One region of the Massilia sp. UYP34 genome, then DNA from elsewhere that is predicted to be linked to it. Evidence: predicted binding sites of a transcription regulator. Region 1 holds the regulator's gene; the other holds the start of a gene.
The links. The regulator FNR, encoded in region 1, switches genes on or off when oxygen is low (the NO sensors DNR and NnrR bind a similar motif). The targets are predictions, from matches to a motif close to TTGATNNNNATCAA.

Region 1 (14,567 bases):
TACAAGATCGGCGTGCCGGGGTGCTTCATTTCCGGCGTGCCCCAGCATGGCCAGGGCAGGCCGTAGTAGTCGCCCTTGCACGGGCCGGAATCGGCGCGCAGCGTCGTCGGGTTGAACGTGTGCTTGTTTTCCATGTGCAGCTTGAGCCGCTCGGGCGAGCAGCCCGTGTAGCCGATGGTCCAGCACGAGCGGTTGATCTCGCGCAGGATGTCCTCGATCACCGGCTCGTTGTGCACTACCTTGATGTTCTTGCACAGTTCCTCGGCGAAGCCCAGCTTGCGCGCGAACAGGTACATGATCTCCTGGTCGGTCTTGCATTCGAACAGCGGCTGGATCACGCGCTCGCGCCACTGGATCGAACGGTTCGAGGCGGTGCACGAGCCCTGGGTCTCGAACTGCGACGCCGCCGGCAGCAGGTAGACGCCGTCCGTGCGGCCGTGCATCGCCGCCGTCATGCTCGGATAGGGGTCGATCACGACCATCATGTCGAGCTTCTGCATGGCCGCCTTCATGTCCGGCAGGCGGGTCTGGCTGTTCGGCGCGTGGCCCCAGTACAGCACGGCGCGCAGATTGCTCGGCTGGTCGATGAACTGGTTCTGCTCGTTGACCGCGTCGAACCAGCGCGACACCGTGATTCCGGGCTTTTCCATCAGCTCACGGGAACCGTAGCGCGACTTGATCCATTCGTAGTCGACGCCCCAGACCGCGGCGAAGTGCTTCCAGGCGCCTTCGGCCAGGCCGTAGTAGCCGGGCAGCGAATCGGCATTGGGGCCGACGTCGGTCGCGCCCTGGACGTTGTCGTGGCCGCGGTAGATGTTGGCGCCGCCGCCCGGGATGCCAATATTGCCCAGCACCAGTTGCAGGATCGACAGCGCGCGCACATTGGCGGTGCCGACATGGTGCTGGGTAATGCCCATGCACCAGACCACCGACGAAGGACGGTTGGTGGCCAGCATCTCGGCCGCCATGCGCACGGCCGATTCCGGCACGCCGGTCACGTCCGACACCTTCGCCGGCGGCCACTTCATGACCTCGGCGCGCACGTCCTCCATGCCCCAGGTGCGCTCTTCGATGAACTTCTTGTCTTCCCAGCCGTTATTGAAGATATGCCACAGCATGCCCCACACCAGCGGAATATCGGTGCCGGGCCGCACGCGCACGTAGTGGTCGGCGAACCGCGCGGTGCGGGTAAAGCGCGGATCGATGACGATCATCTTGGCGCCCAGCTCCTTGGCGTGCAGGAAGTGCAGCATCGAGATCGGGTGCGCCTCGGCCGGGTTGGATCCGATGAACAGCACCGCCTTGCTGTAGTGCAGATCGTTGAACGAGTTGGTCATCGCCCCGTAGCCGAAGGTCTGGGCCACGCCCGCGACCGTGGTCGAGTGGCAGATGCGCGCCTGGTGGTCGCAGTTGTTGGTGCCGAAGAACGACACCCATTTGCGCAGCAGGTAGGCCTGCTCGTTGTTGTGCTTGGAGCTGCCGATCACCATCAGCGCATCCGGCCCCGCGTCCTTGCGCAGCTGCAGCAGCTTGTCGCCGATCTCGTCGATCGCCTGGTCCCAGGAGATGCGCTGGTACTTGCCGTTCACCAGCTTCATCGGATAGCGCAGGCGGTGTTCGCCGAAGGCGTGCTCGCGCACCGAGGCGCCCTTGGCGCAGTGGGCGCCCATATTGATGGGCGAATCGAAGGCGGCCTCCTGCCGCACCCAGACGCCGTTGGCGACCACCGCGTCCACCGAGCAGCCGACCGAGCAGTGGCTGCATACGGTGCGCTTGACCTCGGTGGGCACCGGGGTATTCGGCACCGGATCGGCCTGGGCCGCTTCGATCACGTTCAGCGGCAGGTGGCGCGCCAGGGCGCCGGCGCCGGCGGCGACGCCGGCCCCGACCAGGAAGTGGCGCCGCTTCAGGGCGCTGTCGCGCGTAGACTTGACCAGTGACATGGGATACCTCGGCTTGCCTACCAGTAGGCGGCGGTCTCGTAGTAGCGGCGGATGTGCTCCGTCTCGTGGTAGCCGCGCTTGACCCTGGGGTCGGGCGCCGCCGGGGCGGCCTCCAGGGCCGCGCTTGCCGGGGCGGCGGCGGCCACCGCCAGCGCGCCCAGCGGAGCCGCCTTCAGGAAGCAGCGCCGCGCCGGATCGGGCTGGCCCGGCGTCTGTTGGTCATGCTTGCTCATCGGTCTCCCCTTCCACTTCAAAGCTTTCCGCCTCGATTGCCAGGAATGCCTGCGCGAAGCGCGCGACCAGGCGGTAATAGTTGGCGCCGTCGGCAGCGGCGATGTCGTCCAGCGCGCGCATGCACCAGCCGCCGATGTGGGCCTCGAAGAACCGCCGCTGCAGCGCCAGCGGCTGGCGCCGGATGCCGGGGGCGCCGGCGGCCAGCACGCGCATGGTCTCGCACAGCGCGCCAAGGTGGTCCTCGAACTCGCCCCGGCCGCGCATGCGCGCGAGGCCAAGCCGCGCCAGGTCTGCGCGCAGCAGCGCCAGCGGCGTGTCGTTCATGTAGCCGGCCAGGTAGCGCGAGCCATACGGGTCGACCGGCGGCGTGCCGATGCTGACGAAGAGCGCGTTGAATTCAGCGTGGACGGTCTCGGCGTCCATGACGCCGGACGCCAGGGTCAATGGCTCCCACGCGCGTTCCAGCGCCGGATCGCCGCCCTCGGCCAGGATCGGATCGCTGGTGGCGAGCGCGGCGAGCAAGGCGGCGTCGGGCGCCGCGAGGAGCAGGCGCGAGAGCAAGGCGTAGAGGTCGGCCCTGGCCTGGTCTTCGCCGCTGGGCGGTGCGGCCGGCGCGGCAACCGCGAAGAAGGCGGTATCGGCGGACCCGCTCGCACTTGAAGATGACACTGTCGATCACTCCAGTTGTCCAAGTTGTGGACCAAGTGTAGACGCCGATTCATATCGAGCGCGCACAGTTGCGGCCAACGCATTCCGGCAGCGTGCATCACAATTCTTGCAAGAAATTCGACGAGCGGCAGTGCAGGAGGATCAGCCAGGCAAGGCGTCTATAATTCCCGGTGTGCCGAACAACAACGACCATTCCTGATGAGCCAGCCCCTGCCCCGGCAAGCCGAGCCGCACCTGAACCTCCATGCGCTCAAGTCCTGCGCCCAGTGCAGCATGCACCGGTTGTGCCTGCCGATGGGCCTCGACGACGCCGAGATCGATCGCCTGGACCAGATCATCGGCCGGCGCCGCCGGCTCGCGCGCGACGAGCGCCTGTACGGCGTGGGCGAGCCGTTTCGCAACCTGTACGCGGTGCGCTTCGGCCACTTCAAGACCAGCCTGGTGAACGCCGCCGGCGCTGCCCACATCACCGGCTTCCAGATGGCCGGCGAACTGCTGGGCATGGACGCGATCAGCGGCACCCACCACTGCGACGCGGTGGCGCTGGAAGACTCGGAGGTGTGCGAGATTCCATTCACGCGGCTGGAAGACCTGTTCGGCGAGGTGCCGACCCTGCTGCGTCACTTTCACCGCATCATGAGCCAGGAAATCACGCGCGAGCAGAACGTCATGCTCCTGCTCGGGAACATGCGCGCCGAGCAGCGCTTCGCCGTATTCCTGGTGAACCTGTCGGCGCGCTACGCCACCCGCGGCTATGCCGCCGACCGCTTCCAGCTGCGCATGTCGCGCGAAGACATCGGCAACTACCTGGGCCTGACCATCGAGAGCGTCAGCCGCCTGCTGTCGCGCTTTCGGAAGCAGGGCTGGCTCCACGTCGACAGGCGCGAAGTGACGCTGCTCGATCCGGTCAAGCTCAAGGCGCTGGCGGCCGGCACCGACGCCTGCAGCCCGATGGCGTGAAGCCATGACGCCGCGGCTCTCTTGCGAGCTGCACCTGCGCAGTGACGACCGCGTGCGCCGGGGCGATCGGCTGCACCGCGGATGACCGATGCAACCGCTGCGGCCTCAGCGTCGCACCGATAACCCGAACGCCAGGCCCAGATCGGGCGTATGCCGATTCAGCCCATGCACCACCATCGCATCGACCTGGCAATTCCTGTTCAGTCGCCAGCTCACGCCCGCGTCGACCTGCACCCGATCGCAGCCATGCGACGCCGAGGCGATCTGCGGCGCCGCCACTTCAAAAAATCCCTGGACGCGTTCAGTGAATTTCTTGCCCAGCGACGCCGCCAGGATTGCGTAGCGGTAACGCGCGCCGTCATCGTCCACATCGGCGCCGGCGCCCGGCGTCACGGCCAGCGACCAGCCGTTTGGCAGCTCCCATTCCGCTGCCAGCACCATCTGCGGCAGGACACCCTTGGCCCGCAGTGCCGCGCTGCCGGTCGGCAGCGCGATGGCGCCGATCAGCCCCAGCGCAGGACGCACGCCCTCGCCGTCGGCAAAACGCCATTTGAATCCGATCGACGTGGCGTTCCAGCCCGCGCTCGTGGTGCGTGCGCGCGTCGCCGGATCGACGGCGTGCTCGATGCTGCGGCCGTCGGTCTCGACGCGCAGTTCCGTCGTGTCTCCCAGGCCGATACGCAGCAGCGCCGGCGTGCTCAAGGTGCGCACGTGCAGGTCGTCGTTGCGCTGGCGAGCCCAGTCGACGCCGATCTCGAGCTGCAAGCGGCCATGGCCGACCACCTGGCTGGAGTTGGCGACGTCGGGGCGGTCGGGATTGATGGCGTCGCCGTCATCGGCGAGGGCCGCCCCGGCACTGCAAGCCAGCACGAGGAGCGCTGCCTGACGGCGCGGGCGCGTAAGGGATGGTGGAAAAATCATGCGGTCGGATAGGCGAGATTGGACACAGGATGCGAAGGCAGGGCCGGCGCCGTCGCAACCCGGCCATTCTACGCCGTCGGCGCCCGCGCCAGCTACACCGTCAGGGCAGCCATTTTGCAGCGCGCAGCCGCTCGAGGGCGGTGACGATCGTCGCGCCGGGCTCCACCGCTTCGGTAAACCCGGCGCGCCGGATCTTGCCCATGTCCGACACCATGTCGAACTCGGTATTGAACACGAAGTCGCCGAACCACCAGCCGACCTGCTTCTCGAAAGGCATCGACTGCAGGCCGTGGCGCTGCACGATGCGCTCCCACGCCGCCGCCTTGAGCGGCATCTGCCTGGCCAGCGAGAATGGCTGCGTGGGTCCCACTTCCATGTCGAAGGCCGCCGCCACCTGGCGCCACACGCGCTCCCAGCGGAACGGTTCATTGACCAGGTTGAACGCTTCGCCGCGCGCCGCCGGATCGAGCGCCGCCCAGACGCTGGCGCGCGCCATCCAGTCGGCATCGGTGGTCTGGGCCAGCACCCCCGAATACACCTTGTCGGTTCCCGGGAAGCGCAGCGGCGCGCCGGCGTCCTTGCTGAGCGCGGCGAACATGCCCATTACCATCGCGATATTCATCGGATTGCCGGCGATGTCGCCCACCACCACGTCGGGCCGCAGGATCGACCATTCGAGCTCGCCGGCGGCGGCGCGCTCGCGCAGCAGGTCTTCCTGGGCATAATAGAAGTTGGGCGTCATGTGGCGCGGGTCGTCCTCGTAGAACGGCGCCTGCGCGTGGCCCAGGTGCACGCCGTACACCTTGGCCCCTTGATAGTGCACCACGCGCTGCAGCGGGGCGCCGACCGCCTTCAGGCCGTCGAGCAGGTTGCGCAGCATGCCGGCGTTGATCCGCTCCTCGTCGAGCAGGTCGGTCCCGCCCTTGAGCGCGGCGTAGAACACGTGGGTGGTATCGCGCGCCGCTTCCAGGGCGCTGGCGCTGGCCTGGGCGTCGGTCAGGTCGGCCTTGACGGTCTCGACGCCGTCCACGAAGGTGCGCGGCAAGGCCCGCACCTTCCAGTCGGGTCGTCCGTGCAGCTCGCGCACGACCGCATGGCCGATGATGCCGCTGGCGCCGACGACCAGTGCGCTGTATTTGGTGTTCATCCATCTCTCCTGATTAAAATCGACTGGCGCAAGGATACCCGTTCCGTGCGACCCGCGTCGGCCCCTGCCCCGAATGCGCCGCCCACCGACGGCGCTACCAAGGTAGCGCCAGACGCTGCGCTCTGGGGCATGTCGCGCTACCTGGGCCTTTGCGCATGACCCGGGCGGCGCGCGACAGTAAGATCGGCCGCGTTCGACCAACCGTCCACGAAGCCGTCATGAAATCACCCCGCTCCCTCGTCATCCTGTTCTGCTCCCTGCTGCTCGCGACCGCCCCTCGCGTGGCCGGCGCCTCCATCCTGCCGGAGGTCCCCGACATCAAGGCCGTCACCGACTACCGTCCGAAGATCCCGCTGCGCGTGTACACCGCCGACCAGGTCCTGATCGGCGAATTCGGCGCCGAGCGGCGCGAGTTCGTCCCCGTATCCAGGGTGCCGGCGCTGCTCAAGGCGGCCGTGCTGGCGATCGAGGACACCCGTTTCTACGAGCACGGCGGGGTCGACTGGATCCGCGCGCTCGGCGCGGCCAAGGCCAATATCGGCGACTTCGGCAGCCAGGGCGCCTCGACCATCACGATGCAGGTGGCGCGCAACTTCTTCCTGTCGCGCGACAAGACCCTGCCGCGCAAGCTGCGCGAGGTCGCCCTCGCCTACAAGATCGAGCAGGCGCTGTCCAAGGACCAGATCCTCGAGGTCTACCTGAACCAGATCTACCTCGGCCAGCGCGCCTACGGCTTCGCCAGCGCGGCGCGCACGTATTTCGGCAAGCCGCTGCCCGAACTGTCCCTGGCCGAGATCGCGATGCTGGCCGGCCTGCCGCAGAACCCTTCCAGCAGCAACCCGGTATCGAATCCGCAGGCGGCCCGCAAGCGCCAGCAGGTCGTGCTGGGGCGCATGCGCGAACTGGCGCTGATCACCGAACCGCAGTACCGCCACGCCCTGGCCGAGCGCCTGCAGGTGCGCAGCGACGGCGCCACCCTGAATCGGCGCGCGGCCTGGGTCGCCGAGCTCGCGCGCCAGGCCGTCCATGCCCGGTTCGGCCAGGCGGCCTACGAGCGCGGCATCACGGTGACGACCACCATCGTGGCCGCCGAGCAGGATGCGGCCTACGCAGCGGTACGTCGCAACGTGCTCGCCTATGACCGCCGCCACGGCTACCGTGGCCCGGAAGCGCGCATCGCGCTGCCGGCCGGCGCCGGCGAAAGACTGGACGCGATCGCCGCCGCCCTGCAGAAACGCCCCTTTGTCGACGGCTTGAGCGCGGCGGTGGTCGTCGCCGCTTCGCCCAGGCGGGTGCGCGCCCTGCTTGCCAACGGCGAGGCCGTCGAGATCACCGGAGCGGGGCTGGCCTTCGCCGCTGGCGCCCTGTCGGGCAAGGCCAGGCCGGCGACGCGACTGGCGCCCGGCGCCGTCATCCGGCTGGCCAGGCCCGCCGGCGGCGCCCCGTCGATCGCCCAGCTGCCCGAGGTGGCGGCCGCCTTCGTGGCACTCGACACCGACACCGGCGCCTACCGCGCGCTGGTCGGCGGCTTCGATTACTCGGTCCACCAGTTCAACCACGTGACCCAGGCCTGGCGCCAGCCGGGATCGAGCATCAAGCCCTTCGTCTATTCGGCGGGCCTGGAACGCGGCTTCTTCCCGGGCACGCAGATCCTCGACGAACCGCTCGAGCTGAACGCCGGGCAGGCCCATGCCAACTGGTCGCCGCGCAACGACGACAATGTGTTCGAGGGTCCGGTCACGGTGCGCCACGCGCTGTCGCGCTCGCGCAATGTGCCCACCGTGCGGATGCTGCACGCGCTGGACGTCGACTATGCCCGCGCGCACCTGGCGCGCTTCGGCTTCGACGCCGCGCGCCAGCCGCGCAACCTGACGCTTGGCCTCGGCACCGGCGCCGTCACGCCGCTGCAGATGGCCGGCGCCTATGCGGTGCTGGCCAATGGCGGCTACCGGGTGCAGCCGTGGCTGATCGCGCGCATCCAGGATGGCGACGGCAAGGTCCTGTTCGAGCATGCGGCGCCACGGCCGCGCCAGGAAAGCGCCCGGGTGCTGGACGAGCGCAATGCCTTCATCGTCGACAGCATGCTGCGCGACGTCACCCGCGTCGGCACCGCGGCGGCGGCCTCGCGCCAACTGCAAAGGCATGACCTGGCCGGAAAGACCGGCACCACCAGCAACGCGGTCGACGGCTGGTTCGCCGGCTACGGCGGCGGGGTGGCGGCGGTCGCGTGGATGGGCTACGACGAGCCGCGCTCGCTCGGCGGCCGCGAATTCGGCTCGACCCTGGCGCTGCCGATGTGGATCGACTTCATGCGCGTGGCGCTGGCGAAGACAGCGCAGCACGAGCCGCTGCCGCCGCAAGGCGTGGCGCGCGCCGGCGGCGACTGGGTGTATGCCGAGTATGCCGACCATGCGGAACAGGAACGCCCGCCAGAGGCAGGCGACGGATTCGAGGCCCTGATGGGCACCCTCTCGTCGGCCGGCGAGGCGACGCAGTAGCAGGATTGCCTACAGCTCGATCACCAGCTCGGGCCGGAAACCCTCCTGCTCGCCCTTGCTCAGGTAGCCGAGCGGATTGGCCACCACGCGGCATGACCAGGACAGGGGGCCGTCGCGGCCCTCGACCACGTAGTCGTTCAGGCAGTGCAGGTGGCCGTGCATCCACAGCTGCGCGTGCTTGAACAGGCCGTCGAGCGCATTGCAGAAGCCCGCCGTGCCGGCCGAGAGGCCGTAGCGCGGATCGGCGCTCATCAGGCTCGGCGCGAAATGGGTGACGACGGCCGTCTTGCCTTCGAACGGCGTGGCCAGCGCCGCGCCCAGCCAGGCCTGGCAATCGAGCGACATGGCGCGGATGCCCTCGGCCAGCACCTGCTCGCCATCCTTCAGGGTCGTGTTCTTGCTCAGGTAATAGTTCGCCGCGCGGAACGCCTTGTTGCGCTGCTGCAGCTGCCTGGTGAGGTCGGCCTCGCGCAGCGCCAGCGCGTCGAAATCGCTCCACAAGGTGGTGCCGATGAAGCGCACGTGATCGATGACCACGATCTCGCGGTCGAGCCAGACGATGCCGAGCCGCTCGCAGGTGGCGCGCAGCCGGTCATAGGCGGCGGCATGGTCGAGCGCATCGAACTCGTGGTTGCCGGGAATGAACAGCACCCGCTTGCCGGCCAGCGCCGGCAATGCGGGAGAGAAGCGCTCGAGTCCGAAATCCTGGGTTTCCAGGCGCGAGCCGGCCTGGTAGGAACCGATGTCGCCGGCCAGCACCACGACGTCGGTGTCCGGCAGGATGAGCGGCTGGAAGCCGGGGTAGCGTTCGAGGTGCAGGTCGGAGAAAAGCTGGATGCGCATGGGCGCCGAGTATACCGCAGGCGCCGCCCGGCTTCAGGCCGCGCCGGCCCCGGCCCCCAGCCGCGCGATCTCGACCGAGCCGCGCTCGTCGAAGATCGGGCAATCCTGCGCCAGGCGCACCACCGCGTCGAAGTCCGCCGCCTCGATCACCGAGTAGCCCGACAGCGAGCCGCCGGACGGCTTGGGGCCGAGAAGGCGGCTCGGGATCTCGATGCTGTCCTGCGTCAGGCTGCCCGGATCGAGCAAGGCCGGGCCCAGGGCCTCGAACCAGGCGGCCCAGCGGTCTTCCTGGCGCTCGCCCGGTTCGGATGCGCCGCGATAGATGATCAGGAATCGTTCCATGTCGTCCCTCCATGAAGGTGGACTCAACATAGCAGAAGCGGACCGGCGGTGACGCACCGCAGGCCCGCCCCTGCCATCGAACGCCTCAGAAGCGCACGTTCGCCGTCAGGCTGGCCGAGCGCGGCGTGCCCGGCGTGTAGCGGTAACCGCTCTTGTTGATGGCCGCGACATACTTCTCGTCGCCGATGTTGTACAGGTTCAGGCGCAGGTCGACGTTCTTGCTCACCTTGTAGCCGAGCATGGCGTCGAACACCCAGTACGAATCGGTATGGGCCGGGGTGCCGATCGCGCCGTCGGTGCCGCGCGCCAGCTTGTCGGAAAAACGCGCGCCGCCGCCGATGCGCAGGCCCCAAGGCAGGTCGTACGAGGTCCAGGCGGTGAACGACTGCTTCGGCGTGTAGGTCAGGCTGTTCTCGCCGGCGGCGGTGACGTTGCGGCCACGCTCGACGCTGGTGTCCAAGTACAGGTAGCCGGCGCTGATCAGCCAGTGCGGCGCCAGCGCGCCGGTCGCGCCCAGCTCGACGCCCTGCACCCGCTTCTCGCCGGTCTGGTAGTACTGCAGGTCGGCCGGATCCTGCTCGACCTCGTTCTCGACGTCGGTGCGAAACAGCGCGGCCGACAGCGACAGTCTGGACTTGAGCAGGTCGAGCTTGCCGCCGAACTCGGTGGTGACCGTCTTTTGCGGCTCGTAGATCGGGTTCTGGGCGCTGTTGGCGTTGCCCGACACGGTGAAACTGGCGCCCGGCGGCTGCCTGGAGCTGGCCACCATCGCATACACGCTGCTGTTGGCGGTCGGCTTGTACAGGGCCGACAGCTTGCCGTTGACGAGGTTCTCGCCGACCTTGAAGCGGGTCGGGGTCAGCACGTTATTGGTCAGCGCCACCACCGAATAGTCGCCGCGGAAGTGGTCCAGGCGCACGCCGCCATTGAAGATCCAGCGTTCGCCGACCTTGACGGTGTCGAACACGTAGACGCTCTGGGTGTCGACCTGGCCCTCGTTGTAGGCACCGGTGCGGCGCACGTCGACCGGCGTGATCGGCGCCTGGCGCGGATCGGGGCGGTAGATGTTCGCGGCCGGCAGCGTGCCCAGGCCGCTCAAGCCCCGGGTGGTCTGGCGTTCGCTGGTCAATTCCAGGCCCGTCACCAGGGTGTGCGACACGGCGCCGGTGTCGAACTGGCTGGTCAGGGTCGTGACGTTGGTGAGAATCCTGTTTTCCTGGTCCTTGCCGGTGCGGATGCTGCGCGCCAGGGTCCAGGTGCGGGGGTCGCCCTGCACCGGCGTGGCCAGGTTGGCGGCGCTGGTGAGGAAGGCGGTCAGCAGGTAGTCCTGGCTGGTCTTGCCGTAGCGGCTCGTGTTGTGCAGCTTCATGGTCGGCGAGAAGTCGTGCTCGATGCGCACGGTGGCCATGTCGGCTTTCACGTCGTCGTAGTCGTCGACCGAGCCGTAGAAGTTCTTGGGGTCGACCTTGGGGGCATCGGCGACCCAGGGCCTGGCGCGGTCCGGGCTGGTGTAGCCGGGCAGGCCGATCACGTACACGCCGCCGTCGGGGATGTTGTCCTGGTCGACGTGCAGGTAGTCCAGGTGCACGCGGGTCGGGCCGTTCAGGCCGAAGCCGATGCTCGGCGCCACCGCCCAGCGCTTGTTCTCGACCACGTCGCGCGCCGCGCTGCCCGAATCCTGGGCCAGCACGTTCAGGCGCACGGCGATGCCGCGCTGTTCATCCAGCACCTGGTTGGCATCAAACGTGATGCGTTTCTGGTCGCCGCTGCCGCCGGTGATGGCGGTGGTCACCAGGTCGGTGAGATTCGCCTTCTTGGTCACCAGGTTGACCGAGCCGGTCGGCGCGCCGCGCCCGTTGTCGGTGCCGGCCGGGCCCTTCAGCACGTCGATCTGCTCCACGTTGAACACGTCGCGCGCGATCGAGCCGACGTCGCGCACGCCGTCGACGTAGATGCTGCCCGAGGTGTCGAAGCCGCGCATGAAGATCGCGTCGCCGGTATTCGTGTTGCCGTTCTCGCCCAGGAAGAAGGCGCCGACGCCGGGGGTGCTGCGCAGCGCCTCGGTCAGGGTCAGGGCGCCCTGCTGCTCGAACAGCTCCTTCTTGATCACTTGCACCGTCTGGGCGGTGTCGACCAGGCGCTCGGTGTACTTGGGCGACGAGGCACGCTCGGCGCGGAAGGCGGTCTCGTTCTTGCCGACGATTTCGACGGTCGATTGCGGGGCGACGCTGGCAGGCGCTGCAGTGGCGGCGGCAGTGGTGGCGGCGGCGTCGGCGGCGGCATGCGCGCCGAGCGGCATCAGCGCCGCGGCCAGCGCGGTGCCCGCGAGCTGGCTGCGGGTGATGGGATGCTTGCGGCTTTTGATTGCTTTCATGGCGAGACGGTCTCTTTCGGATGAGTGGTACGAGAGGAAACACTGCTAGGAACACAATGATTCTACCGAGAACGTCATTACATGTAAACGATAATCATTATCATTCGCGTTCGCACAACGCTTCCGCCCCACTTCCCGATGCATCTACTTGAGCGTCGAAAGCAGACATCCCCACTCGTGGCGGTAAAGACGTTGAGTTAAGGCGAAAGTCTTCTTGAGTTGGCATAAAAACGTCGTCCCCACGAAGGTGGGGACCCAATCTTGCAAGCGTTTCGAGGACGCTTGGAGAACTTGGGTCCCCGCCTGCGCGGGGACGACGTATTTGACGGCTAGCTCAGCAGCTTAACTTAACGGTATTACGCTCCTGGCGGGGATATTTGTCGGACACTCGCGCCGTGCTCACCGCACGCCGGTCGGCGTCAAGCCTTCTTTTGCTGCGCGATCCAGTTGTCGACCAGCTCGCCCAGCACGTCGAGCGGCACCGAGCCGGCGCCCAGCACCAGGTCGTGGAAGGCCGGCAGCGAGTACTTGTCGCCCAGTTCCTGCTGCGCTTTCTGGCGCAGTTCGAGGATGCGCAGCATGCCGATCATGTAGGCATTGGCCTGGCCCGGCCACACGACGTAGCGCTCGGTCTCCTGGGCGCCCATGCCGTAGTCGATCGCCTGCTGGCGGGTCCAGCCCTTGGTGTGCAGGCCCGTGTCGACCACCAGGCGGCGGGCGCGGAACAGTTCCGAGCCGAGGGCGCCCAACAGGCCCGGGACGTCGTCCGCATACCAGCCCTGCTCCGCCGCCAGGCGCTCGGTGTACAGCGCCCAGCCTTCGGAGTGCGCGCTGCCGCCGCTGAAGATGCGCTGGCTGCGGAACTTCGGCAGGTCGTTCATCTCTTGCTGGATGGCGAGCTGGAAGTGGTGTCCCGGCACGGCCTCGTGGTAGGCCAGGCTGCGCATGCGGATCATGTCGAAGGTCGGGCCGCGCAGCGGCACCCAGAAGATGCCGGGACGGCTGCCGTCCGGCGCCGGCAAGGTGTAATGGGCGGCGGCCGACGGCTCGGTCAGCGGCGGCACGCGGCGCACGTCGACCGGCGCGCGCGGCTTGAGGTTGAACAGCGTGCTGCTCCTGCGCTCGGCGTCGCGCACCATCTCGTTGTAGCTGGCGATGATCGCCGGGCGCGGATCGCCCTCGCCCTTCGGCTGGAAGCGCGCGTCGAGCTGCTTCATGCGGGTTTCGATATTCCCTTCGGCCAGGCCAAGCGAGCGCAGGTGCTTGTCCATCTCGGCTTCGATGCGCGCCACTTCGCGCAAGCCGATCGTGTGGATCTCGTCGGCCGTGAGCTGGGTGCTGGTGAAGTTCTCGATCGCGCGCTTGTAGGCGGCGGCGCCGTTCGGCAGGCGCGAAATGCCGGCCACGTCACCGGTCTTCGGGTGGATCTCGGCCATGAAGGCCTGCACGCGGGTGTAGGAAGGACGGATCTTCTGCTCGACGATGCCGGTCGCGCGCGCAATGGCGGCGCTGCGCGCCTGCGGCGACAGGTCCTTCATCTCGGCGGTGCGCTGGGCCAGCGTGGTCACCAGCACGTTCTCGACCGCGACCGGCTTGAGGAAGTGGTCGACCTGGAACTGGGCGCGCTCGAGGATGAAGCGCGGCGGAATCAACTGCTTGCTTGCTGCTCCCTTGGCGCGCACCAGCGCTTCGTCGAGGCGGACCGCCACCTGGTCCAGGCGGGCCAGGTAGCTGTCGACGTCGGCCGCATTGCGCATCGGGTGCGTGTTGGTCAGGAAGTTGACCAGGCCGATCTGCGGACCGCTGAACTGCGAGAACACGAAGGCGTGGTCCTCGAACGGCTCGTTGGCGATCACGTTCTGCAGCGACCAGCGCATCACCGCCGCCGAGATCTTCTGGGTCTCGTTCAGCGGCTGCGCCTTGAAGCCGTCGAGGCGCTCGAGCCCTTCGCGCGCCATGGCGACCGACTTCTTGCGGTGCGCCGCGGTCAGCGGGGTCAGCTCGCGGTCCAGCCTGGCCTGCTCGGCGCCGCTGAAGTACTGTGTCGAGGTCGCCAGCTGCGGGCTCAGGCGTACCCAGTCTTCGGCGAACTTGTCGCTCCAGGCATCGAAGGCCTTGTAGGGGGCGACGGCGGCGGCCTGGGTGGCGGCTGGCGCAGCCACCGCCGGCAGCGACGCGCCGGCGAGCATGGCGGGAATGAACAGGGCGGCGATGGTGGCGCGCAGGCTGCGCTGGCGGGTCGATGGCATCTCGGGTAGTTTCCTTGTGGTTGATCTCTGCGGCGGGTGGTGCAATTGCGCCAAGGAATCTAACATGTAAGTAACAGTTCAACAACGAGTTCAACGGTTCGGATGTTGTTGGACTGCGTACGTACGAGGCCCGACGATGACGGAGATACGCGCTGCCGGACGGCTCGGTGGGCGGCGCGGGCCTCGCCTTCGTGTCGCCAATGACGCGTCATTCGGCGGCGACGATCATCCGGTCCTTGAGCTCGATCTCGCCGCAGTAATACAGCACCGCCGCGCCGAGGCAGGCCAGCACCTTCCACCCCAGCAGCAGGCTGCCGACGCACACCACCGCGGCCACCAGCGCGAGCCGGATCGCGAAGGCGCGCCGCGTCATGCCGAACACCGTGC
Region 2 (14,567 bases), on a different contig from region 1:
GGATCGGCGGCGATTTCCTTCATCGACAGCACCGGCGAGCACGGGATGTCGTACTTGCGCAGGATGTCGACCGCCTCGAATTTGGTCTTGTCCTTCAGCCACTCCTCGATCGTCCCGAAGATGTCGAAGATCTTGTCCTGGCGCGCGAGGGCGGTCATGTACGCGGGGTCGTCGATCCACTCTTCCTTGCCGATCGCCTTGCAGATCGGCGCCCAGGCATGGCCCTGGATGGTGAAGTAGATATAGGCGTTGGGGTCGGTCTCCCAGCCCTTGCACTTGAGCACCCAGCCCGGCTGGCCGCCGCCGCCGGCATTGCCGCCGCGCGGCACGACATCCGAGAACTTGCCGTGCGGATACTGCGGATATTCTTCGAGGTAGCCGACCCGGTCCAGGCGCTGCTGGTCGCGCAGCTTGACGCGGCACAGGTTGAGCACGCTGTCCTGCATCGACACCGCCACTTTCTGGCCCTTGCCCGTGGTGTCGCGCGCACGCAGGGCGGTCAGGATGCCGATCGCCAGGTGCATGCCGGTATTGCTGTCGCCCAGGGCGGCGGCGCTGACGGTTGGCGGGCCGTCGTCGAAACCGGTGGTCGAGGCCGCGCCGCCGGCGCACTGTGCCACGTTTTCATAGACCTTCAGGTCTTCGTAGTGGTGACCGTCGCTGAAGCCCTTGACCGACGCCACGATCATGCCCGGGTTCAATTCCTTGATGTGCTCCCAGGTAAAGCCCATGCGATCGAGCGCGCCCGGGCCGAAGTTCTCCACCAGCACGTCCGACTCCTTGATCAGCTTGGTCAGGATTTCCTTTCCTTCTGGCTTCTTGGTGTCGAGCGTCAGCGAACGCTTGTTACTGTTGAGCATGGTGAAATACAGGGCGTCGACGCCGGGGATGTCGCGCAACTGCGAACGCGTGACGTCGCCCGCGCCGGGACGCTCGACCTTGATCACGTCGGCGCCGAACCACGCCAGCAGCTGGGTGCAGGCAGGGCCGGCCTGGACGTGGGTGAAGTCGATGATCTTGATGCCTTCGAGTGGTTTGCTCATGATGTCAGTCTCCTTTATGCAGTCGATATTGCGGAAACCACCGGCGGCCTCATGGGCGCCGGCGGTCGTGCCTGTCGCTGTGTCGCGCGTGATGTCACTTTTTCGCGTTGCTTTGCGGATTCAGATTGGTCAGGCGGCCGCTTTCGGTGCCGGCCGACTCGTCGATCACGGCATTGATCAGGGCCGGCTTGCCGGCCGCGATCGCCTCGCTCAGCGCCCGGGTCAGCTCTTCCGGCGTGGTGGCGTGGTAGCCGATGCCGCCGAAGGCCTCGATCATCTTGTCGTAGCGGGCGTTCTTGACGAACACGGTCGGGGCGACGTCCTTGCCGCCGGTCGGGTTGACGTCGGTGCCGCGGTAGACGCCGTTGTTGTTGAAGATGATGGTCGTCACCGGCAGCTCGTAGCGGCAGATCGTCTCGAGTTCCATGCCGCTGAAACCGAAGGCGCTGTCGCCTTCGATCGCGACCACCGGCTTGCCGCTGACGACGGCCGCGCCGATCGCATAGCCCATGCCGATCCCCATGATGCCCCAGGTGCCGGAGTCGAAACGCTTGCGCGGCTGGTACTGGTCGACGATGCTGCGCGCATAGTCCAGGGTGTTGGCGCCCTCGTTCACCAGGTTGATGTCCGGATGCTGCTTGAGGACGTCGCGGATCGCGCGCAGGGCGGTATGGAAGTTCATCGGCGCCGCATCGCGATTGAGCAGTGCCGCCATCTTGGCCATGTTCTGCTCCTTGCGCTCGGCGATCGGGTCGAGCCATTCGGCATCCGGCTTCGCGATGCCGGCGCCGTCCAGCCCGTCGAGCAGGGCCGCCACGCACGAGCCGATATCGCCGATCACGGGCGCGGCGATCGCCACGTTGCTGTCGATTTCGGTGGGCGAGATATCGATCTGGACGAACTGCTTGGGTTTGCCCCAGGTCTTGCCCTTGCCATGCGACAACAGCCAGTTGAGCCGCGCGCCGATCAGCACCACCACGTCGGCCTCGGCCAGCACGTAGGAGCGGGCCGCGGAGGCCGACTGCGGATGCGTATCGGGCAACAGGCCCTTGGCCATCGACATCGGCAGGTAGGGAATGCCGGTGCGCTCGACCAGCGCGCGGATGTCCGCATCGGCCTGCGCGTAGGCGGCGCCCTTGCCGAGCAGGATCAGCGGCTTCTTCGCGCCCTTGAGCAGGTCGAGCGCGCGCTGCACCGCGTCCGGCGCCGGGATCTGGCGCGGCACCGGGTCGACCACCTTGATCAGCGAACGCTTGGCGTGGCCTGCCTCGATCGTCTGCGCCAGCAGCTGGGCCGGCAGGTCGAGATAGACGCCGCCCGGGCGGCCCGAGACGGCGGCGCGAATCGCCCGCGCGACGCCGACGCCGATGTCCTCGGCCTTGTTGATGCGGTAGGACGCCTTGGCGTAGGGCTTGGCCGCGTTCAGCTGGTCCATTTCTTCATAGTCGCCCTGCTGCAGGTCGACGATCTCGCGTTCGCTCGATCCTGAAATCAGGATCATCGGGAAGCAGTTGGTGGTGGCGTTGGCCAGCGCCGTCAGGCCGTTGAGGAAGCCCGGCGCCGAGACCGTCAAGCAAATACCCGGCTTTTGCGTCATGTAGCCGGCGATTGCCGCGGCATTGCCGGCGTTCTGTTCATGACGAAAGCCGATGAAACGCATCCCCTCGGCCTGCGCCAGGCGCGCCAGGTCGGTAATCGGAATGCCGACCAGGCCGAAGATCGTATCGATGTCGTTGTGTTTCAGGGCATCGATTACCAGGTGGAAGCCGTCGGTCACGTCTACCGATACGTGGTTAGTCATTGCTGTCTCCAGTTATTGTCGATCCGGGCAGAACGCGGTGTGTATCGCCCGCAAACCATCATATCCAGCACGTCTGATTTGTCTCATTGACCATGGTCAATTTTGGCCGCATCATGTGAGAATCACGAAAATCGACCGCGTTCATGACGACTATTGCAAATCACTCGGAACGAAACATCATTCGTCTGCAGTTAAAGCAGAATGTAGTGCTCAAGGAACTGCGCGACAGTGAAATGGCGGCGCTCGAGCCGTACCTGACGATCGAGAACCACCAGAAAGGCGACTTGCTGCTGAACCAGGGTGTGCACGAGATGTCGCAGTACTTCATCCTGGACGGCATCCTCAAGCGCCAGGTCTCCAACCAGGAAGCCAAGGAAATGATCCTGCGCTTTTCGGCGGAACGCGACATCGAAACCAGCTACGCCGCCTGGTGCCTCAAGACGCCGACGCCTTTTTCCATCGCCTGCGTCACCAAGGTGCGGGTGGCGCGCATGCCGCTGCCCCAATGGGTCGATTACCTGGCAAGCCACCGCACCGTGAAGCAGGCCTTCGAATACGAGGTCATGAACCTGATGAGCGCCATCATGGCGCACACCATCACGCTGCACCTGCTCGACGCGCCGGGCCGGGTCCACCGCTTCATGCGCAAGCACCCCGACCTGTTCGAACGGCTGCCGAAGAAAGAACTGGCGGCGTACCTGAACCTGTCGCCGGAAACGCTGAGCCGCCTGAAGAATCGGGGAAAGATCTGAAGGTCGAGCAAAGCTGTTTGCTTCGTTTGCTCGAAAACGTCGCCCCCGCCCTCGCCGGGCGCCTTGGCGGGGGCCCAAGCGCTGCATGCGTTACCGAGACGCTTGCAAACTTGGGCCCCCGCCTCCGCGGGGGCGACGTGCATGCGGCTAAACTGTCGATACCGGCGTTACCGGCGTCACCGCCCTCTGCAGCTTTACCCCGCCGCCCTCTTCGGTCATGGTCTGCTCCAGCAGCTTGACGAGCGCATACGCCGAATCGATATGCGGCGTGGGTGTGCCGGTCATGCGCGCCAGTTCGATCACCGACCCGACCAGCGCATCGATCTCGGGTCCCCGGCCCGCCTCCACGTCCTGCAGCATCGAGGTCTTGTGCTTGCCGATCTGCGCGGCCCCCTCGATACGGCGGTCCAGCGGCACGCGGAAGGTGATGCCCAGCTTGGTGGCGACCGCTTCCGCCTCGCGCATCATTTCCGCCGCCAGCTCGCGCGTGAGCGGGTACTGGCAGATGTCGACCAGGGTCGAATGAGCCAGCGCGCTGATCGGATTGAAGCAGACGTTGCCCCACAGCTTGAGCCAGATCTCGGCGCGGATATTGTCGAGCACCGGCGACTTGAAGCCGGCGTTCTGGAAGCAGGCCGACACCGCAGTCACCCGCTCGCTCGCCGTGCCGTCCAGTTCCCCCAGCGGGAAGCGCGCGCCTTCGATGTGCCGGATGACGCCCGGCGCCACCAGTTCGGCGGCCGGATAGACCACGCAGCCGAGCACCCGCTCCGGGGGAATCCGGCGCGCCAGTTCGCCGCCGGCGTCGACGCTGTGCACGGTGCGCCCGTCGAACTCGCCGCCATGGCGGTGGAAATACCAGAAAGGTATGCCGTTCTGCATCGTCACCACCACGGTGCGCGGCCCGAACAGCTTGCCGATCTGGGCCGATACGCCATCGACCTGGTGCGCCTTGAGGGCCAGGATCACCAGGTCCTGCTCGCCGGCCGCGTCATAGTCGTCCGTCGCCCGCACCTCCGAGGCCACCTTCTCCTCGCCATCCATCTCGATGAGCTTGATGCCGTTGGCGCGAATCGCCGCCAGATTGGCTCCCCGCACGATGAACGTCACCTCTTCGCCCGCCAGCGCCAGCCTCGCGCCGACCAGGCCGCCAATTGCTCCCGCTCCAATCACTGCGATCTTCATGACCCACCCCTTGTCGTTTACTCGAACCGATTGATGAGCTTTCCGATGCCGTCGATCTCTACCTCGATCGTGCTGCCCGGGCGCATCGAGCCGACGCCGACCGACGTCCCGCACAGCAGGAGGTCGCCTGGCTCCAGTGTCATGTCCTGCGAGATCCGGCTGACCAGCTCGGCCACCGAAAACACCATGTCGTTGATCGGGTAATCCTGGCGCACCTCGCCGTTCAGGGTCGTGCGCACGACCAGCATGGCCGGGTTGAGCCCGGTGGCGATGACCGGGCCGAACGGGCAAAAGGTGTCGAAGCCCTTGGCGCGCACCCACTGCGGAAAGGTCGGGTCGCGCGCGATGATCTCGCCCACGGTGACGTCGTTGGCGCAGGTATAGCCGAACACGTAGTCGGCAGCGTCCTCGACCGGGACCGCGCTGCAGCGGCGGCCGATCACGATCGCCAGTTCGCCCTCGAACGCCACCTTGCCCTCGCACCGCGGCTTGCGGATCGTGCCGCCCGGCGCCAGGTAGGACGTCGGCGGCTTCATCAGGTAGAGCGGCTCGTCCGGGGGCTCCAGGCCCAGCTTCTGGCCGAGTGCATGAAAGTTGTTCCACATCGCCAGCACCTTGCCAGGCACGCTCGGTGTGAGCACCTCGACCTCGTCCAGGTTCACCGACAGGTCGGTGCGCTGCGGGCTGTCGAACATATCGCCCTTGAAGATCCGTATCTTGTCGCCCTCGATCGTGCCGAAACGTACGGTGTCGAGGTGTTGAAAGCGTATCCAGTGTCGGATCATATGATGTCTCTCGTACGTCGGGTCGGTGGATGGCTGATTGTGGAAGAACCGATTCCGTATATCCTTGACCACGGTTAAGATTCGAAAATCTCAGCAGGCCCGCTCGGGCCTAGGCGCCGATCTGGCGCTGCTGCAACGCGGACCAGTCGATGAAAGCCCTGGGATTGCAGCCGGCGGCGCTCAGCTGCGCCTGGCAGCGTTCCTTGGCGGCCAGGATCGCCTCGACCAGGAAGTCGGCGTCGTGCGCGCTCAGGAGGTGCGGTTGATGCCGCGCCAGGTAATTGCGCAGGCCCGTGCGGTCGTCGGCGCCGGCGACCGCGCTCGCATAGAGTCCGGTGTCCCAGACCCAGCTCAGTCCCAGTTCATGAAAGGCCGCGTTGTAAGCGTTGCATTCGGCATCGATGTCGCTGCTGCAGATCGTCGTCATGGCACTCTCCTTTGGTGGTTGCGGTCGAGCTGTGTTGAAACCATCGTAGTCCAACAAAATGATGAGTAATAGTGAAAGTTTTTAGGGATAATCATTAACGACTGCTTATACCTGGATGGGGGCACCGATGAAGAACGCGACACTGCGACAACTGAAGGTCTTCGAGACGGTCGCGCGCCGCCTCAGCTTTTCGCGCGCCGCCGAGGAGCTGCACCTGACTCAGCCCGCCGTATCGACCCAGGTCCGCACGCTCGAGGGCCACGTCGGCATGCCCTTGTTCGAACAGCTGGGAAAGAAGATCTACCTGACCCAGGCGGGCGAAGAGCTGCTGCACTTCTGCCGCGCCATCATCCAGCAGTTCGATGAGGCCGAAGATGCGATGGCACAACTCAAGGGAATCGCCGGCGGCAAGCTGAACGTGGCGGTGATCAGTGCCGGCGACTACTTCTTTCCACAGCTGATGGTCGCGTTCGCGCGCCAGCATCCGGGCGTGCAACTGAACCTGACGGTGCACAACCGCGAAGAGCTGCTGGACAAGCTGGCGGCGAATCGCACCGACCTGGCCGTGATGGTGCGCCCCCCCGCCGAACTCGACACGCAGAACGATGCGTTCGCCCCCCACCCCTACGTCATCGTGGCCGCGCCCGACCATCCGCTGGCGGCAGCCGCACCGGGGCGCATCCCGATGAGCGACCTGGTCCGTCACCCGTTCGTGATTCGCGAACCGGGCTCCGATACCTGGTTCTCGATGCAGGACGCCTTCGGCCCGCACCTGGCCGAACTGACCGTCGCGATGGAAATCAAAAGCACTGAGACGATCAAGCAGGCGGTAATCGCCGGCATCGGACTGGGCTTCCTGTCGTTTCACACGATCGGCCGCGAACTCGCGGCGCGCAGCCTGGTGGTGCTGGAGGTCGAGGGGTTTCCCTTGATGCTCAACTGGTACGTGGTGCACCGCCGCGAAAAGCGGCTGCCACCGGTGGCGCGGGCGTTTCGCCAGTTCCTGCTCGATGAAGGGGAGACCCGGATCGCCGCGCTGATTCCCTCGCCCATGCCGGACACGCCGGCCAGTCCGGATGCTGACCGGCAAGGCGTTGACAGGAGCTTGTAGCTGCGCAGCCACACAGGATGACCGGCCGCGCCAACGTCAGATCTCACAAAAATGCCGGTTTTTAGTAGGAAACATTCATGAACAGCATAACTGGTATCAGAACTCGAAATTGGAAGCACGATTGAGTAATCCCTATATTTACTGCATCGCACAAACCAACTTTCAGGAGCCAGTCATGATCAACGCACCAGCCCACACCACGTTCGCAGCCCCGTCGCACTCGCTGCTGTCGCTCATCGTCGCTTTCCTCACGCTCAACCTGCGCGAGAAGCTCGAGCCAGGCTACACCGGCCAGGATTCGGACCCGGCATACTACAATTGCGGCCTGTAATTTAGGGTCCACCACGCGACGACACGGCGCGCGCGCCCCCTGGGGCAGCGCGAACCGGGTTTGTCGTGGCCGCGCGGGGCTTTCGCCCCCGCGCCAATCAGCATTCGATCAGTGCCCCATCAGCGCACGCACATGCGCCGCGCTGCCGCCCAGCAGCCCCTCGACGCTGTAGCCGCCTTCCAGGATCGACACGATCCGTCCCTCGCACGCCTCCCCTGCAATTGCCATCACCTCGCGCGTGATCCAGGCGAAATCCTCGTCTTCCAGGGCCATACTGGCCAGCGGGTCGCAGCGGTGCGCGTCAAAACCGGCCGACACCACGATCAGCTCGGGCGCGAAGCGCCGCAAGGCGGGCAGCAGCTCGCGCGCCACGGCGGACCGGAACAGCGTCGAGCCGCAGCCCGGCGGCAACGGCAGGTTCACGATATTGCCGCTTGCCCCCGACTCGTGCGCCGCGCCGGTTCCCGGGTACAGCGGCGACTGGTGGCTCGAGGCGAAGAACAGTTGTGGCCGGTGAAAGCATGCGGCCTGGGTTCCATTGCCGTGGTGAACGTCGAAATCGACCACGGCCACGCGCTGCAGGCCGTGCGTCTCGAGCGCGTGAACGGCGGCAATGGCGGCCTGGTTGAAGATGCAGAAGCCCATCGCCCGGTCCGGCTCGGCATGGTGGCCGCACGGCCGGGTCGCGCAGAACGCGTTGGCGGCTTCGCCCGCCATCACCGCATCGACCCCGGCGCAGGCGGCGCCGACGCAGCGCATCACCGCCTCCCAGGTGCCGGGCGACATCAGGGTGTCGCCGCCGTCCAGCGCCACCAGGCCGCGGCCCGGCGCCGCGGCGGCGATCGCGTCGACGTACTCGGCGTGGTGCACCAGCAACACCTGCTCGCGCGTGCCGAGCGGCGCTTCGCGCCAGGTCAGCTGCGAAAATTCCGGCTGGCGCAGCGCCTTCATGACCGACTGCAGGCGCTGCGGCGCTTCGGGATGGCCCGGCCCGGGCTCGTGCGCCAGGCAGGCCGGATGATGAAATACCCAGGTATCCATATGCTGTCTCCGATGGCGGCAGGCAGCCGCGTCAATCTGCGGCGATGGCGTGGTTCGACATCCGCTCGATCGCCTGGCACAGCGCCGAATGATCGAGTTGGGCCATGCCGTGGGCGGCGCAGGAATTCATCAGCTCCTGCGCGGTGGCGGTATTCGGCAGCGCGAGACCGAGGCTCTTGGCCCCCTGCAGCGCCAGGTTCAGGTCCTTCTGGTGCAGCTCGATGCGGAAGCCCGGCGCGAAGGTGCGCTTGACCATCCGCTCGCCGTGCACTTCCAGGATGCGCGAGGCGGCGAAGCCGCCCATCAGCGCCTGCCTGACCCGGGCCGGGTCGGCGCCCGCCTTCGAGGCGAACAGCAGCGCCTCCGCCACGGCCTGGATGTTCAGCGCGACGATGATCTGGTTGGCCACCTTGGTGGTCTGGCCATCGCCGTTGCCGCCGACCAGGGTGATGTTCTTCCCCATCAGCTCGAACAGCGACCTGGCGCGGTCGAACGCCTCTTGCGCGCCGCCCACCATGATGGTCAGGGTGGCGGCGCGCGCCCCCACCTCGCCGCCCGACACCGGCGCGTCGAGGTAGTCGCACTGGCGCTTGTTGATCTTCTTGGCGAACTCCTTGGTGGCCATCGGCGAGATCGAACTCATGTCGATCACGATCTTGCCCGGCGTGAGGCCCGCGGCCACGCCGTCGGCGCCGAACAGCACTTCTTCGACGTGCGGGGTATCGGGCACCATCACGATGATGATGTCGGCGCGCTTGGCCACCTCGGTGGCGTTGGTGCAGACGGTGGCGCCGCCCTCGATCAGCCCCAGCGGCGGATTTTTCAGGTCGTGCAGGAACAGCTTGCAGCCGCCCTCCTGCAGCTTGCCGGCCATGGGGCCGCCCATGATGCCAAGGCCGATGAATCCTACTTTCGTCATGATGGTCTCCAGAAGTGTTGTCGTGCGAAGCGCTTCACGAGCCGAACTATGCCTGCAGGCCGTGTTCGCCGATCCAGCGCAATCCCTGGGCGGTGCCCGCCCGCGGCTTGTACTCGCAGCCGACCCAGCCGCCATACCCGATCTCGTCCAACATGCCGAGCAGGTAGCGGTAATTGATCTCGCCCGTGCCCGGCTCGCCGCGGCCCGGATTGTCGGCCAGCTGGATGTGGCCGATCAGGCCGAGGTTGGCCTTGATCGTCGCCGCCAGCTCGCCCTCCATGCGCTGCATGTGATAGATGTCGTACTGCAGGAACAGATTGTCGGCGCCGGTCGCGCGGATGAGGTCCAGCGCCTGGCGCGTCCCGTGCAGGAAGAATCCCGGGATGTCGAAGGTGTTGATCGGTTCGATCAAGAGGCGGATCCCCTCGCGTTTCAGCTTGCCGGCCGCGAATGCGAGGTTCGACACCAGCGTGGAGTACGCGTCTTCCAGCGCGACGCCGGGCGGCACGATGCCCGCCAAGCAATTGAGCTGCTTGACGCCCAGCGCCCTGGCATACGCGATCGCCGTGTCGACGCCGTCCTGGAATTCCGCTTCGCGCCCCGGATGGCAGGCGATGCCGCGCTCGCCGCCGGCCCAGTCCCCGGCCGGCAGGTTGTGCAGCACCAGCTCGAGGCGGCATGCATCGAGCCGGGCGGCGATGTCTTCAGGCCGGCAGGCGTACGGGAACAGGAATTCGACGCCGCGAAAGCCCGCCCGGGCGGCGTGCTCGAAGCGGTCGAGGAAATCGGCTTCGTTGAACAGCATGGTCAGGTTGGCGGCAAGTCTGGTCATTGCGGTCTCCTCATCTCGGTCTGCCGTGCCGGCTATTGCACATCCAGGACTTCATTGAACTCGTTGAGCGCGTCGATCTCCGTGCCCATCGCGATATTGGTCACGCGCTCGAGGATGATCTCGACGACCACCGGCACGCTGTACTGCCCCATCAGCGCGCGCGCACGCTCGAAGGCGGGGATGATGTCGTCTGGCCGGAACACCCTGAGCGCCTTGCAGCCCAGGCCCTCGACCACGGCGACGTGGTCGACCCCATAGCCTTCCAGTTCCGGCGCGTTGACGTTCTCGAACGCCAGCTGGACGCAATAGTCCATCTCGAAGCCGCGCTGGGCCTGGCGGATCAGGCCGAGGTAGGCGTTGTTGACCAATACGTGAATATACGGCAGCTTGAACTGCGCCGCCACCGCCAGTTCCTCGATCAGGAACTGGAAATCGTAGTCGCCCGAGATGGCGACGATGTCGGCATCGGGGTCGGCCACGCGCACACCGAGCGCCGCCGGGATGGTCCAGCCCAGCGGGCCGGCCTGGCCGCAGTTGATCCAGTGGCGCGGATGGTGCACGTGCAAGAACTGGGCGGCGGCGATCTGCGACAGGCCGATGCTGGCCACGTAGCGCACGTCGCGTCCGAAGTAGGCGTTCATCTCGTGGTAGACGCGCAAGGGATTGACCGGCACGGTCTCGAAGTCGCTCTTGCGCAGCATGGTGCGCTTGCGCTCCTGGCATTCCTCGAGCCATTCGGCGCGGTCCTGCAGGCGGCCGCTCGCGCGCCACTCTCGGGCCACCTCCACCAGCAGTTCGAGCGCGGCCTTCGCATCGGAGACGATGCCGAGATCGGGACCGAACACGCGCCCGATCTGGGTCGGTTCGATATCGATGTGCACGAAGGTGCGGTCGCGGGTGAACACCTCGATGCCGCCGGTATGGCGGTTGGCCCAGCGGTTGCCGATGCCCATCACGAAGTCGGAAGCCAGCAAGGTCGCGTTGCCGTAGCGGTGGCTGGTCTGCAGGCCCGCCATGCCCGCCATCTGCGGATGGTCGTCGGGAATCGCGCCCCACCCCATCAGGGTCGGAATCACGGGCACGCCGGTGATCTCCGCGAACTCCACCAGCAGCGCCGACGCGTCGGCGTTGATGATGCCGCCGCCGGCGGTGATCAGGGGGCGCCGCGCCGCGTTCAGCATGTCGAGCGCTTTCTCGACCTGGGCGCGGGTCGCGCGCGGCTTGTGCAGCGCCAGCGGCGCATAGGTGTCGCCGTCGAACTCGATCTGCGCCATCTGCACGTCGATCGGCAGGTCGATCAGCACCGGACCGGGCCGGCCTGAACGCATCAGGTGGAAGGCCTGCTGGAACACGCGCGGCACCAGGGCCGGCTCGCGCACCGTGACGGCCCACTTGGTCACGGGCCTGGCGATCGACTCGATGTCGACCGCCTGGAAGTCTTCCTTGTACAGGCGGGCGCGCGGCGCCTGGCCGGTAATGCAAAGAATAGGTATCGAATCGGCTTGGGCCGAATACAGGCCCGTGATCATGTCGGTGCCGGCCGGTCCCGAGGTGCCGATGCACACGCCCAGGTTGCCGGCCCTGGCCCGGGTATAGCCCTCGGCCATGTGCGAGGCGCCTTCGACGTGGCGCGCCAGATAGTGGCGGATGCTGTCGCGCTTCTTCAGCGCGGCGTAGAACGGATTGATCGCGGCGCCGGGCACGCCAAAGGCGACCTCGATGCCCTCTTTTTCCATCACCAGCACCGCTGCCTCTGCGGCTGTCATCTTTGCCATTGCGGCCTCCAGGTTCATCAACGCACGATTGCGATGAACGTATGCTAGAGCGTCGCGGCGGCGCTGATAAGAACACAAAAAGTAGGTGTATTCGATCCCTGGAGTATGGAATACTGCAGGCATGGACAAGGTCAAACAGATGTGGGCCTTCGTCGACGCGGTCGACAAGGGCAGTCTGGCGCGCGCCGCGCTGGGGCAGAACATCACGCCGGTCATGCTGGGGCGCCGCATCGACGCGCTGGAACGCCGCCTGGGCGTCAAGCTGCTGCACCGGACCACCCGCCACCTGACGCTGACCGAATCGGGGTCGGTATTCCTCGAGCATTGCCGCAGGCTGCTGGCGGACATCGACATGGCCGAAACCATCGTGTCCGAAGGCCGGGACCAGGCCAGCGGCCACCTGATCGTCTCGGCGCCGGCGGCGTTCGGGCGGCTGCACGTGGCGCCGCACGCCCCGGCCTACCTGGCGGCCAATCCCAACGTGCAGATCTCGTTCAACCTCACCGACCACGTGGTCGACCTGGTGCGCGAAGGCTATGAACTGGGGATCAGGATCGGCGGCGTGCTCGATCCGAGTTTCGTCGCGGTCCGGCTGGCGACCAACCGGCGCGTGGTGTGCGGCACCCCGGCGTATTTCGCGCGCTGCGGCGTCCCGCGCACGCTGGAGGAGCTGGCGCTGCATAACTGCCTGGCCTTCAACCTGCAGGGGGGGCAGCAGCGCGGCTGGTACTTCCAGAAGGATGGCAAGCCGGTGACCATCAAGGTGAACGGCAACCTCGACTGCAACGACGGCGAATTGCTGCACCGTTGGGCGAGCGAAGGACTCGGGCTGGCCTGGCGTTCGACCTGGGAGATCCAGGCGCAGCTGGCGGCCGGCCAGCTGGTCACGGTGCTCGACGAATACGCCCTGCCCGACTACGACATCATGGCGGTCTACATGCAGCAGCGCCACCTGCCGGCAAGGGTGCGCTCATTCATCGACACCCTCAAGGCGATCTATGCCCAGCCCGGGTACTGGACACGGCCTGCGGGGCACGGCTTGTAGGGCACGGCCTGCAAGGACGGCCTGTCAGGACGGCCGGCACGCGGCCTGTCATGACAGGCTAGATCACCCGCTCGTCGCGCAGCAGCGCGATCTGCTCGCGCGAATAGCCCAGGTCGGCCAGCACTTCATCGGTATGCTCGCCCAGCAGCGGCGAACGGCGCACCTCGGTCGGGCTGTCCGAGAGCTTGATCGGATTGCCCACGCTGAGGTAGGGGCCGCGCTCGGGATGATCGACCTCGACGATCGTGCCGGTGGCGCGCAGCGACGGTTCTTCGGCGATTTCCTTCATCGACAGGATCGGCCCGCACGGGATATCGTATTTATTCAGGATGTCCATCGCCTCGAACTTGGTGAGCGTGGTGCTCCACTCCTCGACCGTGGCGAAGATCGACATCAGGCGCGGCAGGCGCGCCTTCGGCGTTGCGTAATCGGGGTCGGTGATCCACTCCTCGCGCCCGATCAGCTTGCACACCGAGGGCCACACCTGGGCCTGCGCAATGAAGTAGATATATGCGTTCGGATCGCTCTCCCAGCCCTTGCACTTGAGGATCCAGCCGGGTTGCCCGCCGCCCGAGGCATTGCCCGCGCGCGGAACGGACTCGCCGAACTGGCCGTCGGCGAACTGCGGATACTCTTCCATGACGCCGTTGCGCTCGAGGCGCTGCTGGTCGCGCAGCTTGACCCGGCACAGGTTCAGCACCGCGTCCTGCATCGAGGTGAGCACCTTCTGGCCGCGGCCCGTGGTGTTGCGCTGGTAGAGCGCGGTCACGATGCCCAGCGCCAGGTGCAGGCCGCTGCCGCTGTCGCCGATCTGCGCGCCGCTGACCATCGGCGGGCCATCGTCGAAACCCGTGGTGGCCGCCGCCCCGCCGGTGCACTGGGCCACGTTTTCATAGACCTTGCAGTGCTCGTAGGGGCCGGGGCCGAAGCCCTTGACCGATGCCACGATCATGCGCGGATTGAGTTCCTGGATACGTTCCCAGCTAAAGCCCATCCGGTCCAGCGCGCCCGGCGCGAAGTTCTCGACCAGCACGTCGCAGTGCTTGATCAGCGTTTCCAGCACTTCCTTGCCGGCGGGCCGCTTGGCGTCGAGCGTCATGGAGCGCTTGTTATGGTTGAGCATGGTGAAATACAGGCTGTCCACGCCCGCGATGTCGCGCAGCTGGTTGCGCGTGGCGTCGCCCTCGCCGGCGCGCTCGACCTTGATGACGTCGGCCCCGAACCAGGCCAGCAGCTGGGTGCAGGTCGGTCCGGACTGGACATGGGTGAAATCGAGAATGCGAACGCCTTCCAATGCCTTGCCCATACCAGTTTCCTCCGAAGATTTAACTTAGCTAATTCGATGCTGCGCTCGGCACTACCCTGGACCAAACCCTGGTGCATGCCGCGATCGACCCATTCACCGCGTAAAGCCGCTGCGTCTACGGATCTTAGCGAGATGCGCCAGCTGAGCTCAATGACCGTAGTCAAGATTCATGAAATGAATATTTGACATCGAAACGCGGCCGGCTGCGGCGCGC

Region 2: oxc (oxalyl-CoA decarboxylase) is a predicted target of FNR. The motif match lies at 2,931-2,944, and genes of this name have one in related genera.

Annotation. Positions count from the first base shown of each region.
Region 1 covers NZ_JBWBRF010000002.1:98,647-113,213, reverse strand. The annotation lists gene ACZ9AQ_RS03910 (formate dehydrogenase subunit alpha) at 1-1,943, opposite strand, end outside; gene ACZ9AQ_RS03905 (formate dehydrogenase) at 1,961-2,176, opposite strand; gene ACZ9AQ_RS03900 (TorD/DmsD family molecular chaperone) at 2,163-2,846, opposite strand; gene fnr (fumarate/nitrate reduction transcriptional regulator Fnr) at 3,045-3,806, shown strand; gene ACZ9AQ_RS03890 (transporter) at 3,912-4,727, opposite strand; gene ACZ9AQ_RS03885 (SDR family oxidoreductase) at 4,828-5,874, opposite strand; gene ACZ9AQ_RS03880 (penicillin-binding protein 1A) at 6,093-8,372, shown strand; gene ACZ9AQ_RS03875 (metallophosphoesterase) at 8,382-9,215, opposite strand; gene ACZ9AQ_RS03870 (YciI family protein) at 9,249-9,557, opposite strand; gene ACZ9AQ_RS03865 (catecholate siderophore receptor Fiu) at 9,643-11,931, opposite strand; gene ACZ9AQ_RS03860 (DUF885 domain-containing protein) at 12,351-14,180, opposite strand; gene ACZ9AQ_RS03855 (hypothetical protein) at 14,389-14,567, opposite strand, start outside.
Region 2 covers NZ_JBWBRF010000028.1:15,712-30,278, forward strand. The annotation lists gene frc (formyl-CoA transferase) at 1-1,043, opposite strand, end outside; gene oxc (oxalyl-CoA decarboxylase) at 1,138-2,844, opposite strand; gene ACZ9AQ_RS22840 (Crp/Fnr family transcriptional regulator) at 2,988-3,596, shown strand; gene ACZ9AQ_RS22845 (2-dehydropantoate 2-reductase) at 3,744-4,781, opposite strand; gene ACZ9AQ_RS22850 (fumarylacetoacetate hydrolase family protein) at 4,799-5,566, opposite strand; gene ACZ9AQ_RS22855 (HAD family hydrolase) at 5,676-5,993, opposite strand; gene ACZ9AQ_RS22860 (LysR family transcriptional regulator) at 6,121-7,104, shown strand; gene ACZ9AQ_RS22865 (hypothetical protein) at 7,280-7,435, shown strand; gene ACZ9AQ_RS22870 (histone deacetylase family protein) at 7,544-8,476, opposite strand; gene ACZ9AQ_RS22875 (2-hydroxy-3-oxopropionate reductase) at 8,508-9,395, opposite strand; gene hyi (hydroxypyruvate isomerase) at 9,442-10,227, opposite strand; gene gcl (glyoxylate carboligase) at 10,260-12,002, opposite strand; gene ACZ9AQ_RS22890 (LysR family transcriptional regulator) at 12,124-13,047, shown strand; gene frc (formyl-CoA transferase) at 13,106-14,353, opposite strand.